Regions from separate parts of the Frateuria sp. GZRe12 genome, predicted to be linked through region 2. Evidence: riboswitches for the same ligand, from Rfam matches in the RefSeq annotation. Region 2 holds a riboswitch; the other holds the start of a gene.
The links. Region 2 has a riboswitch for cobalamin ahead of btuB (TonB-dependent vitamin B12 receptor). Riboswitches for the same ligand answer to the same signal wherever they lie in the genome.

Region 1 (5,724 bases), 130 kb from region 2:
GACCGACATCCTGCGCGACCAGCATGCGCAGCTGTACGTCCTGCTCGACGAACTGCAAGGCCTGGGCCTGGCCGGCCCCGAGGGCGGCGAGCGATTGCGCAAGGCGAGGCAGGCGATGGTCGCGCACCTGACCCTGGAGGACAGCCGGCTCTATCCGGCGCTGCAAGCGCATCCATCCACCTCCGCCCTGGCCCGCCGCTATGTCGGGGAAATGCAGCAGCTGACGCCGGCGCTGCTGGCGTTCTTCGACGCCTACCACGAGGGCAATGCCGATGCGGAGGCCTTCTCGCGCAGCCTGGGGCAGTTGCTGGCGGAGCTGAAGCAGCGGATCAGCCGCGAGGAGGACCGGCTGTATCCGGCCTACGAGGCGCACTGCGAAAAAAGCGAGTGATGGAAGTGCCGCGGGCGGCGCCAGCCTTCCTGCCTGCGCGCACGACAGGACCGGCTTCCTGCAGGAGCGCACCTGTGCGTGGCCGCACGCTCGCGCACAGGTGCGTTCCTGCACGGGGACGGGCCGGGACGCTTCAGTCGTGATGGGGCGCCTTCAGCACGCTGATCCTGCCGTTGGCTTCCAGCCGCACCTCGGCGACGTCGCCCACTTCGCGCAAGCCTTTCTCGCGCAGCACCCGGCAGAACGCCTCATCGGACATGTCGTGCTTGCGCAAGGCCCCCTCGATGATCCGTCCATCGCGCGCGAGCAGGCTGGCCCTGCCCTCGATCACGCGATCGAACAATCGCCAGCGCGCGGCCACCCAGGCGATGGCCTTGTCCAGCAGGAAGATCGCCAGCACGCCGATGATCGCCGCAAGGGGCGCCTTGTCGTCGCCGATGATCGCCGTGCGCAGCGTACCCCCGACCAGCATGAGCACCACGATGTCGAACGTCGTCATTTCGCCGAACGAACGCTTGCCCAGCAGCCGCAGCAGGAGCAACAGGCCCAGATACACCCCCGCCCCGCGCAGTGCATACACCCACCACGGGTCCGACAGGTGCATGGCGTCAGCCGGTCGAGCCGCCCATCACCGGCACGATCGCGCCGCTGATGTAGCTGGAGCAGCTGGGCGCGGCGAGGAACACGTAGGCCGGCGAAAGCTCCTCGGGCTGCGCCGGTCGCCCCATCGGATTCTTCGAACCGAACTTGCTTACGCCCTTGGCCGGCTTGTCGGCCGGATTGAGCGGCGTCCATACCGGCCCCGGCGCCACCGCGTTCACCCGGATGCCGCGCGACACCAGGTTGCTTGCCAGCGACATGGTGAAGGCGTGGATCGCGCCCTTGGTCGCGGAGTAGTCGAGCAGGTTCGCGTTGCCGAACAGGCCGGTTTCCGAACCGGTGTTGATGATCGAGCTGCCTTCGCGCAGGTGCGGGAGCGCGGCCTTGGCCATGTGGAAATAGCCATAGATGTTGGTGCGCATGGTGAGGTCGAAGTGTTCCTCGGTGATGTCCTCCAGCGCGTCGGCGTGCTCCTGGAAAGCGGCGTTGTTGACCAGGACGTCCAGACGGCCGAACTCGTCCACCGTTTGCTGCACGGCCTGCTCGCAGAAGCCCGGATCCTTCACGTCGCCGCGGATCAGCAGGCAGCGGCGGCCTTCCTTCTCGACATGGCGCCTGGTCTCGCGCGCGTCCTCGTCCTCGGACAGGTACACCACCGCCACGTCCGCGCCCTCGCGGGCGAACAACACGGCCACCGCGCGGCCGATGCCCGAGTCGGCGCCGGTGACGATCGCCGCCATGTCTTCGAGTTTTCCGCTGCCACGGTAGTCGGGCGCCAGGAATTGCGGGCGCGGCTTGAGCTTGGCCTCCTTGCCCGGCTTGCTCAGGTGCTGCTCGGGCAACGGCGGGCGCGGCCTGGCGCGCGTGCTGGTCTGGCCAGGCTGTTTCTTTGCGGCGCTCTTGCCAGCCGGTTTCGATGCCTGCTTCTGCTTGTCCTTGGCGTCGATGCGCGATTGCACCCGGCGTTCTTTCGCTACCGCCTTGCCGGCGCCGCTGCCGCCTTTGGCGGTTTTCGTCGTGGCCATCATCCGCTCCCGCTGTGGCTGGGTATGGCTCGCGACGATAGGCAGCGCGCCGTGGGGGACAAGTGAGCGCAGCGTTGCGGCCGGGAACTCGTGCCAAAGGAGCACTTGTTGGCACCTTCCGCCGCATTCGAAAGGGGAAGTGCCGGCAAGGGGGCACTGCGCGATCACGGCCCTTGCCAGTCCCATAGGGAAGGTGCCCGAACGCGGGCGGAGCGCTTTTGGTGACCGTCGACCACTAAATGTTGGGTTGACCGTCGCCCAAAGCCCAGATATGTTGTGCCTCGTCGGTGCCCGTCCAGACGCGACTGTCGGTCGGGCTTAAAAGGGAATCCGGTGTAAATCCGGAACTGCCCCGCAGCGGTAAGCGGAAACGAACGTCCTCACATGCACTGGGTCGCAGCGCCTGGGAAGCGAGGGCAAGTAGGTGGGTCGACCGACCCGCGTCCGCGAAGTCCGAAGACCTGCCGGCACGCCGGGCCCCAAGGGCTGGCGGTCGCGTCGCATGAGACGCGACCGTCCGATCCTGATGCGGCCCGGCGCGGGTGACCGCTTCCGCGGGGAGGCGCGTTGCATGCGGGCGTTCTGGCGCCCGCGTGGGCGTGCCGTCCGTCGGAAGCGAGCCCTCAGGCCCTGCGCGCGGGAGCAGGCGTTTGACGTTTTTGGAACCGTCGCGTCGGTGCGTTCTCCTCCGTACCGGCGCGGCGGCTTCCCTCCCGGAGACCCGCATTGGACACCCTCGATACCGCTTCCCGCGACGGCACGGCCGCGCCACCTGCCGACGACGGCTTTGCCCTGACCCCGCCGCACAGCCCCGCGCAGATGCGCGTGACCAAGCGCAACGGCGTTACCGAAAGCGTGGACGTCAACAAAATCGTGCGCGCGGTGACGCGCAACGCCGACGGCCTGCACGGGGTCGATCCGCTGCGCGTTGCGCTCAAGACCATCGGCGGCCTGTACGACGGCGCCAGCACGGCGGAGCTGGACCAGCTCTCGATCCGCACCGCCGCGGCGCTCACCGCGGAGGAGCCCGAATACGGCCAGCTTGCCGCGCGGCTGCTCGGCGCCTACATCGACAAGGAAGTGCGCGGGCAGGAGATCCAGAGCTTTTCGCAGTCGATCGCACGCGGTGCGGAGCTTGGCCTGCTCAACCCAAGGCTGCGCGACTTCGTCGCCGCGCACGCGCGCAAGTTGAATGACGCGATCGATCCGGTGGCCACTCGCCGCTTCGAGTACTTCGGCCTGCGCACCGTGTACGACCGCTACCTCCTGCGCCATCCGCAGGTGCGCAAAGTCATCGAGACGCCGCAGCACTTCTTCATGCGCATCGCTTGCGCGCTCGGCGGCAACGAGGTGGGCGAGACGCTGGAGCTCTACCGCCTGTTTTCCGCCCTCGACTACATCCCCAGTTCGCCCACGCTGTTCAACGCCGGCACCGCGCATGAGCAACTGTCCTCCTGCTTCCTGCTCGACTCGCCGGCCGACTCGCTGGAGGCGATCTACGACAAGTACACGGACGTGGCCAAGCTGTCGAAGTTCGCCGGTGGCATCGGCCTTTCGTTCACGCGCGTGCGCTCGCGCGGGTCGCTGATCCGCGGCACCAACGGTCACTCCAACGGCCTGGTGCCATGGTTGAAGACGCTCGACGCCTCCGTCGCCGCGGTCAACCAGGGCGGCAAGCGCAAGGGCGCGTGCTGCGTGTACGTGGAGCCCTGGCACGCGGACATCGAGGAATTCCTGGAGCTGCGCGACAACACCGGCGACGAGGCGCGGCGCACGCACAATCTCAACCTGGCCAACTGGATCCCCGACGAATTCATGCGACGGGTCGAAGCCGACGGCGACTGGTCGCTGTTCGACCCGAAGGCCGTGCCGCAGCTGGTCGACCTGTGGGGCGTGGCTTTCGAGCAGGCCTACCGCGAGGCGGAAGCCGCCGGTCTCGCCGCCAGGACGATCAAGGCGCGCGAGCTCTATGCACGCATGCTGCGCACGCTGGCGCAGACCGGCAACGGCTGGATGACCTTCAAGGACCGCTGCAACGCCACGGGCAACCAGACGGCCGAGGCGGACAACGTTATTCACCTGTCCAACCTGTGCACCGAGATCCTGGAGGTCACCGGCGCGGGCGAGACGGCGGTGTGCAACCTTGGCTCGATCAATCTCTCGCGTCACCTCGCGGAGGGCGCGTTCGATTTCGAGCGTCTGGGCACCACCGTGCGCACGGCGGTGCGCCAGCTGGACCGGGTGATCGACCTGAACTTCTATCCGATCGCCAGCGCGAAAAGCGCCAACCGCAAATGGCGCCCGGTGGGCCTGGGCATCATGGGCCTGCAGGACGTGCTGTTCCAGTTGCGCCTGGCCTTCGATTCGGCCGAGGCGCTCGACCTGTCCACGCGCATCGCCGAGGAAATCTACTTCCACGCGCTGGAGCAATCCTGCGAGCTGGCCGAACGGGCCGGCGCGCATCCGGGCTTCGGCGAGACCCGCGCCGCGCGCGGCGAGTTGCAGTTCGACTACTGGCCGCGGGCCGCACCGCACGACGAGGCGCGCTGGAGCGCATTGCGCGAGCGCGTCAAAAACAGCGGCCTGCGCAACTCGCTGCTGATCGCCATCGCGCCCACCGCCACGATCGCCTCGATCGCCGGCTGCTACGAATGCATCGAACCGCAGGTGTCCAACCTGTTCAAGCGCGAAACGCTTTCGGGGGACTTCCTGGTGGTCAACCGTTACCTGGTCGAGGAACTGAAGACGCTGGGCCTGTGGACGACCGAGGTGCGCGATGCGATCAAGCTTGCCGACGGCTCCATCCAGGGTATCGCGGTGATCCCCGAACACCTGCGCCAGGTCTACCGCACCGTGTGGGAGCTGCCGCAGAAGGCGCTGATCGATCTGGCCGCCGCGCGCGGCGCATACATCGACCAGAGCCAGTCGCTGAACCTGTTCATGGAGAACCCGAACATCGGCCAGCTCTCCTCGATGTACATGTACGCATGGAAGGCGGGCATCAAGACCACCTACTACCTTCGCTCGCGACCGGCGACGAAGATCGCCAAGACGACCGTTGCCGCGCCAAGCCAGGTCGAGGCGAACGCAGCGGTGTTCTGTTCACTGGAGAATCCGGAGTATTGCGAGGCCTGCCAGTGACGAGGAACGCGCATGCAGCCTTATCGCAATCTGGACGGCCATTCGGGCGTGACTGCCTTCGAACTCGGCACGGACTGGATCCGGGTGTGGTTCGTCAACGGCGAGGACTACCAGTATTCGGCGGCAAGTGCCGGGACCGAGCACGTGCGGAACATGCAGGTTCTGGCCGAAGCCGGCGAGGGCCTGGCCTCCTACATCAGCAAGTTCGTCCACGACGACTACGAACGCGGGGCATGAAACCTTCTCCAACGGAACAGGGGTTGGGAAAGACGGCTCGGCGCTTGCCGCGAATCGCGCAACCCTGGCCATCCTGCCGCGTACAGGGTGCGCTCCCACCGGCGAGAGTCCGCTTGCATGGAACCGGCTCAGCCTGAGCGGGTGCGCGCAGCACCGAAATCGAGGGCCGCGCGCCCGATCCCGCACATGACCCGTACCTCATCCGCCCCCCGGGGCACCCTTCTTCGACTGGCTCAGGCAGGCCTGGGGGAGAAGGAAGAATCGAAGGCCATCGTATGACCAGTCAACTGCTCGACCCCGGCTACGCCCTCACCCTGCGCCCGATGCGCT
Region 2 (5,724 bases):
CGAACGGTTCGCGGCACGTTCCGCGGCGTTGTCCGGCAGCGCCAGGTAGTAGCGGCCGACGTTGCCGTAGACCTTGAGCGTGGAGTCGCCGTTCACGTCCCAGCTCACGCCGATACGCGGTTCCCACTGGTTCTTCAGGTCCGCGAACGACTCGCCAACGTCGTTGTTGTTGGTGAAGTGGTCGTTGCGGATACCGATGTTCAGCAACAGGTTCGAGCTGACCTGCCACGCATCCTGGATGTACCAGGCCTTCTGCGACATCGTCATGCTGGTCTGCCAGCCGATCTGGCGCTGCATGACGTAGCCCGGGTAGTAGCGCCAGTAGTAGTCGACCGACGGGTTGAACGGGTTGGTCTGCGACGGGCCCTGGTTCTTGGCGCCGTAGTACATGTTGTCGATGCCGACGCCCAGATCATGGTCACCCAGCCGGTAATCGAAGTCGACGCGCAGGCCGCGCGTGGAGTTCTCGGCGTTGGCCGAAGCCCAGGTGGTGTTCGTCTGGCAGTTGGTGATCGGCGTACCACCGTTCAACGTCGGGTCCTGGTTGTACGGACGCGAGATGAACGGATACGGGCAATCGTTGCCGTACGTGGTCGGGTTCTTGAAATGCGCCTTGCCGTAGACAACGCTCAGCGTGGCGTCGTCCGTGATGTAGCTGGTGAAGTGACCGATGTAGAACGTTGCATTGTCCTTGGTCACGTCGTTGGCCGAGTTGAGATCGGTGGCCTGCAGCGTGTCGTAATCGAAGTTGTAGGTGTTGCCGCGACCGGTGGTCTGGTTGTTCTTGAGCATGGTCAGCTCAAGGACGTTGTTGTCGGTGATGTTCCAGTCCAACTTGCCGTAGAACTTGGTGTCCTTGTCCTCGTTGTACTGGACGCGACCCAGGTCGACCGACTGGACGTCGGTGTTGTGGTTCTTGGTCATCTCGCCGGCCAAGAACATGAACAGCTTGTCCTTGATCAGCGGGCCGCCGGCGTACGCCGAGTAGACCGTCTCCCATTCCTTGTTGTCGTTGCGGTATTGGCGCAGCGTACCCACCTTGCTCGGATCTTCCAGCTCATAGTGCGTCTGGCCGTCCGGGCTGGTCGGGTTGGAGATCGGGGCCGGGATCGCCGGATTGCCGTAGTAGTTGTTGCGCGGGCTCGCCTCGAGGAAGCGCGGCTGCCAGACGACCTGGCCACCGAAATGCCACTCGTTGGTACCGCGCTTGCCGATCTGGTTGATCACGCCACCGTCGGAACGACCGTACTTGGCGCTGTAGCCGCCGGTCAGGGTTTCCTGCTGGTCGATCGCGCCGTAGGGCAGCTGGAAGCCGCCGATGTTGCGGTACGGCTCGCCGGTGTTGTAGCCGTTCACGTAGTAGGCGTTCTCGGACACGCTCGAGCCGCCGAACGCCACCGCGTTGGCGAAGTAGCTACTGCCCTTGACGGTGCCGGGAGCGAGCAGCGCGATCGATTCCGCGTTGCGGGTCACCGGCAGCTTGGCCAGGTCGGCCGCGGTAATGATGGTGCTGGAGTTGACGCTGGTCACGTCGATGGCGGGCAGCGCGCTGGCCACCACCTGCACGGTGCCGAGGTTCTGCGCGTTTTCCGCAGTCGCGGCGGCGAAGGGCACCTGGGTACCGCTGCCCGGCGAGACGGCAACGTTTTCCTGGGTGGCGAGCGTCTGGCCATCCTTGCGCAGGGTGACCGTGTAGCGGCCGACCGGCACGGTGACCGAGTAGCGGCCGCTCTCGTCCACGGCGACTTCACGGGTGGCGCCACTGGCGCTCTGGACCATGACCGTTTCGCCTGCGGCGACCGGCGCAGTGCCAAAGATGCTGCCGGTGGTGGCCTGGCCGAGCGCGAGGCCGGTGAAGCCCAGGCCCATGGCCATCGCCACCGTCAATGCAGTGCGTCGGGGCAGGGCCCGACGCGACATGTAACGCGTATTCATTGAGAGATCTCCCCAGATCGACCCATAAGAGTCATTTAAAAAAACCAGGCGGCAGGCCTAGGACCAGCACACCGGGATACCAACTACAAGACGCTTTCCAGTGCCCGGTTCACGGTGTCTACCGTTACGGGCCTCGCCCCAGCGTTCCTTCGTTGCCTGCAAACCACGTAACCACGAGATTCGCTAGGGCAACCTAACGCCGTGGCTAACGCAATGTCAACTTTTTCTTAGCAATTACCACAAAGATAAAACGTGCGGTTCAACTGCCGGCCAGCAAAGCCCGATTCGCGACCAGGCTTCTGTTTTAGGTAACATTTGCTTCGTTTCGGGTGTCCCGGGGCTTTCTGCCCAGGGATGAAACGGGAAGCCGGTGCGTTGTGCGATGCACAACAAGGCCGGCGCTGCCCCCGCAACGGTAAGCGAGTCGAACGGACGGCACCACGCCACTGTGCTCATGAGCATGGGAAGGCGCCGCCCGGCAGGCACACCGCCTGCGCCCGCGAGCCCGGAGACCGGCCCGAAGCGTTTGCCTGGTGGACCTGCGGTGGGCGGGCCGGACCTCGTGCGTGGCCTTGCGCCTGCCCGTCGTTCCCCCCTGCCTCCGGCCGCCAGCTCATCCACGCTTGAGGCCGTGCGTGGGCGCCCGGCCAAGGAACGCACATATCCATGAAGAAGACACTGCTTGCCGTCGCCCTGTGCGGCAGCTCGTTCGCCACGCTGGCGACCGACACCACGGACCCGGTCGCGCTGTCGCCGGTGATCGTCACCGCCACGCGCACCGCGATCACCGTCGACGACGCGCTGTCATCGGTCACCGTAATCACCCGCGATGACATCGACCGGCTGCAGCCAGTCTCGCTGATCGACCTGCTCCAGGGCCTGCCCGGCGTGACCTTCGCCCAGGCCGGCGGGCTGGGCCAGCAAAGCTCGCTGTTCCTGCGCGGCACCAATTCCTCCCACACGCTGCTGCTGATCGACGGCGTGCGCGTGGGCACGGTCAGCGCCGGCATTCCCGCCTTCGACCAGTTGCCGCTGGACCAGATCGAGCGCATCGAAGTGGTGCGCGGGCCACGCTCGAGCCTGTATGGCGCCGACGCGATCGGCGGCGTGATCCAGATCTTCACCCGGCACGGACCGCGCGAGGGCAACCTTGCGCCATCGCTGCGCCTGGGTGCCGGCAGCCGCGGCTACGCCGATGGGCAGTTCGGGCTGGCCGGCGGCGACACACACGCCTGGTACAACCTGAGCCTCGGCGGCCAATACACCCGCGGCATCAACGCCTGCCGCGTGGGTGCGGGAACTGTCTTCGCCGGCTGCTTCACCGACGAGCCGGACGCCGACGCCTACCGCAACCGCAATGCCCTGGCCAACGCCGGCTACCGCTGGGACAACGGCGCGGAACTGAGCGCGACCTGGCTGCGCAGCGACAGCCGCGTGGAGTTCGACGGCGCGCCCTACGGCAACCAGCACCACAACCGCCAGCAGGTCGCCGGCGCTCAGCTGGGCTTCGATCCGCTTTCCTCCTGGAAGGTCACCCTGGCGGCCGGTCAGAGCCTCGACGAGCAGCACACCGACAACGACGGCGTGTTCGTGCGCTACGGCAACTCGCGCCGCAACCAGGCCTCCTGGCAGAACGACCTGAGCCTGGCGGACAACCAGTTGCTGACGCTGGGCGTCGACTGGCAGCGCGAGCACCTGTCCAGCGATACCGGCTACCTGGACGACAGCCGCAGCGACACCGGCGGCTACGCGCAGTACCAGGGCAACTTCGGTCGCCACGAAGTGCAGCTGTCGCTCCGCCGCGACGACAACCAGCAATTCGGTGGTCATACCACCGGCGCGGCGGCGTGGGGTTACGCGTTCGACCACGGCCTGAAGCTGTCGGCCAGCTGGGGCACCGCCTTCCACGCCCCGACCTTCAACGACCTGTACTACCCCTACGGCAGCGGCAACCCGGACCTGCAGCCGGAAACCTCGCGCAGCGCCGAACTCGGCCTGGCACAGCAGCATCGCGGCTGGCACTGGGCGCTCAACGCCTACCAGACCACCATCGACCAGCTGATCTCGCTGGATACCAACTACTTCCCCCGCAACATCAGCCGCGCGCGCATCCGCGGGCTGGAGGCCCAGGCCGGCACGGCGCTCGCCGGCTGGCGGGTGGAGAGTTACCTGACGCTGCAGCGTCCGGAGAACCGCGATGGCGGTGCCAATGACGGCCACTTGCTGCCGCGCCGTCCGGAACGCACCGCGCGACTGGAACTGGACCGCCGCTTCGGCGCGTTCGGCGTGGGCGCCACCGTGCTTGCCGCCGGCGCGCGCTACGACGACCTGGCCAATCTGCACCGGCTGGGTGGCTATACGACCACCGACCTGCGCGCGAGCTACGCGTTCGCGGACGGCTGGCAGGTCGAGGCACGGCTGGCGAACGCGTTCGACCGGCATTACGAAACGGTCTACTACTTCAACCAGCCCGGTCGCAGCTGGTATCTGACGCTGCGGTACACGCCGGGGGGGTGAACTTCCCTCAAGCCTGCCCCCATCCGTTTGTCTGGCACCATCCGGCCCTGCCTTTCGGCAGGGGCCGGACTTCAGGCACATCCTCCGCCGCGACCGCCCGGCATAACGTGCCGCATGACCTTGCCCATCCTCTGGCCCACGAACCACGTGGCGGCAGCGCGCTACGCTAGCCATCCCGGCGCGGCGCCTGTCGCGCACCCTCCCCGCGGTACGGACGCCCCGTGAACATCTTCGCCCCCCTGATCCGCCGCCCGATCGGCACCTCGCTGCTGGCGCTTGGCCTGACGCTGGCAGGCCTCTGGGCCTACCTGCTGCTGGGTGTGGCGGCGTTGCCATCGCTCGATTTCCCCGGCGTCTACGTGGTGGCCAACCAGCCGGGCGCCAGTGCGCAGACGATGGCAAGTACGATCCTGGCCCCCCTGGAGCGCCACCTGGGCCGCATCCCGGGGGTCGATGAGATGTACGGCAATGCCACCGAAGGCCAGGCCTCGGTGATGGTCCGCTTCACCTTCGATCGCACGGCCGACAGCGCCGCGCGCGACGTGCAGGCGGCGATCAACGCCGCTGCGCCCGACCTGCCCTCGGGCATGCCCGGTCCGCCGCAGTATTTCAAGTTCGACACGGCGCAGATCCCGATCCTGTTCATCACGCTGACCTCCTCGGGGATGCCGCAGGACCAGCTGTTCGACCTGGCCGATACGCTGATCAAGCCGGCGGTCTCGCAGATCCAGGGCGTGGCGCAGGTGCAGGTGTTCGGCGGCACGCCGCACGCGGTGCGCATCGAGCTCGATACCGACGCGCTGGCCGCCAAGGGACTGACTTCCAACGATGTAGCCAACGCGTTGCGCGCGGCCAACGTCACCTCGCCGCAGGGCACGCTGAGCGACGGTCGCACGCAGATGACCGTCACCGCCAGCGATGGCCTGCAGACGCCGGACGAATTCGCCCACCTGCTGATCGCCATGAAGCATGGCGTGCCGGTGCGCCTGTCCGACGTCGCCCGCGTCTACGGCGGCCAGCAGGACAAGTACCAGGGTGCCTGGTTCGCCGACGCCAGCGGCAGCGCGCGCACGGTCGGCCTGCAGATCAGCAAGCGTCCGGAAGCCAACGCGGTGGCGACGGTGGAAGCGATCCGCGCCAAGCTGCCGCAGCTGCGCGCCTCGCTGCCGGCCAGCCTGCAGATGAACGCGGTGTTCGACCTTACCCAGACCACCAAGTCGGCGCTGCACGAGGTGGAGGTCGCGCTGCTGATCTCGATCGTGATGGTGGTGC

Region 1: linked by a shared signal. The riboswitch ahead of ACFWZ4_RS07150 (ribonucleoside-diphosphate reductase subunit alpha) and the one ahead of btuB (TonB-dependent vitamin B12 receptor) in region 2 are both predicted to bind cobalamin.

The regions. Positions count from the first base shown of each region.
Region 1 covers NZ_JBHZGI010000002.1:305,415-311,138, forward strand. Annotated here, with positions in the region: gene ACFWZ4_RS07135 (hemerythrin domain-containing protein) at 1-391, shown strand, start outside; gene ACFWZ4_RS07140 (DUF421 domain-containing protein) at 525-995, opposite strand; gene ACFWZ4_RS07145 (SDR family oxidoreductase) at 1,000-2,019, opposite strand; cobalamin riboswitch at 2,285-2,499, shown strand; gene ACFWZ4_RS07150 (ribonucleoside-diphosphate reductase subunit alpha) at 2,743-5,157, shown strand; gene ACFWZ4_RS07155 (hypothetical protein) at 5,170-5,394, shown strand; gene ACFWZ4_RS07160 (ribonucleotide-diphosphate reductase subunit beta) at 5,670-5,724, shown strand, end outside.
Region 2 covers NZ_JBHZGI010000002.1:437,845-443,568, forward strand. Annotated here, with positions in the region: gene ACFWZ4_RS07760 (TonB-dependent receptor) at 1-1,935, opposite strand, end outside; cobalamin riboswitch at 2,246-2,470, shown strand; gene btuB (TonB-dependent vitamin B12 receptor) at 2,602-4,452, shown strand; gene ACFWZ4_RS07770 (efflux RND transporter permease subunit) at 4,674-5,724, shown strand, end outside.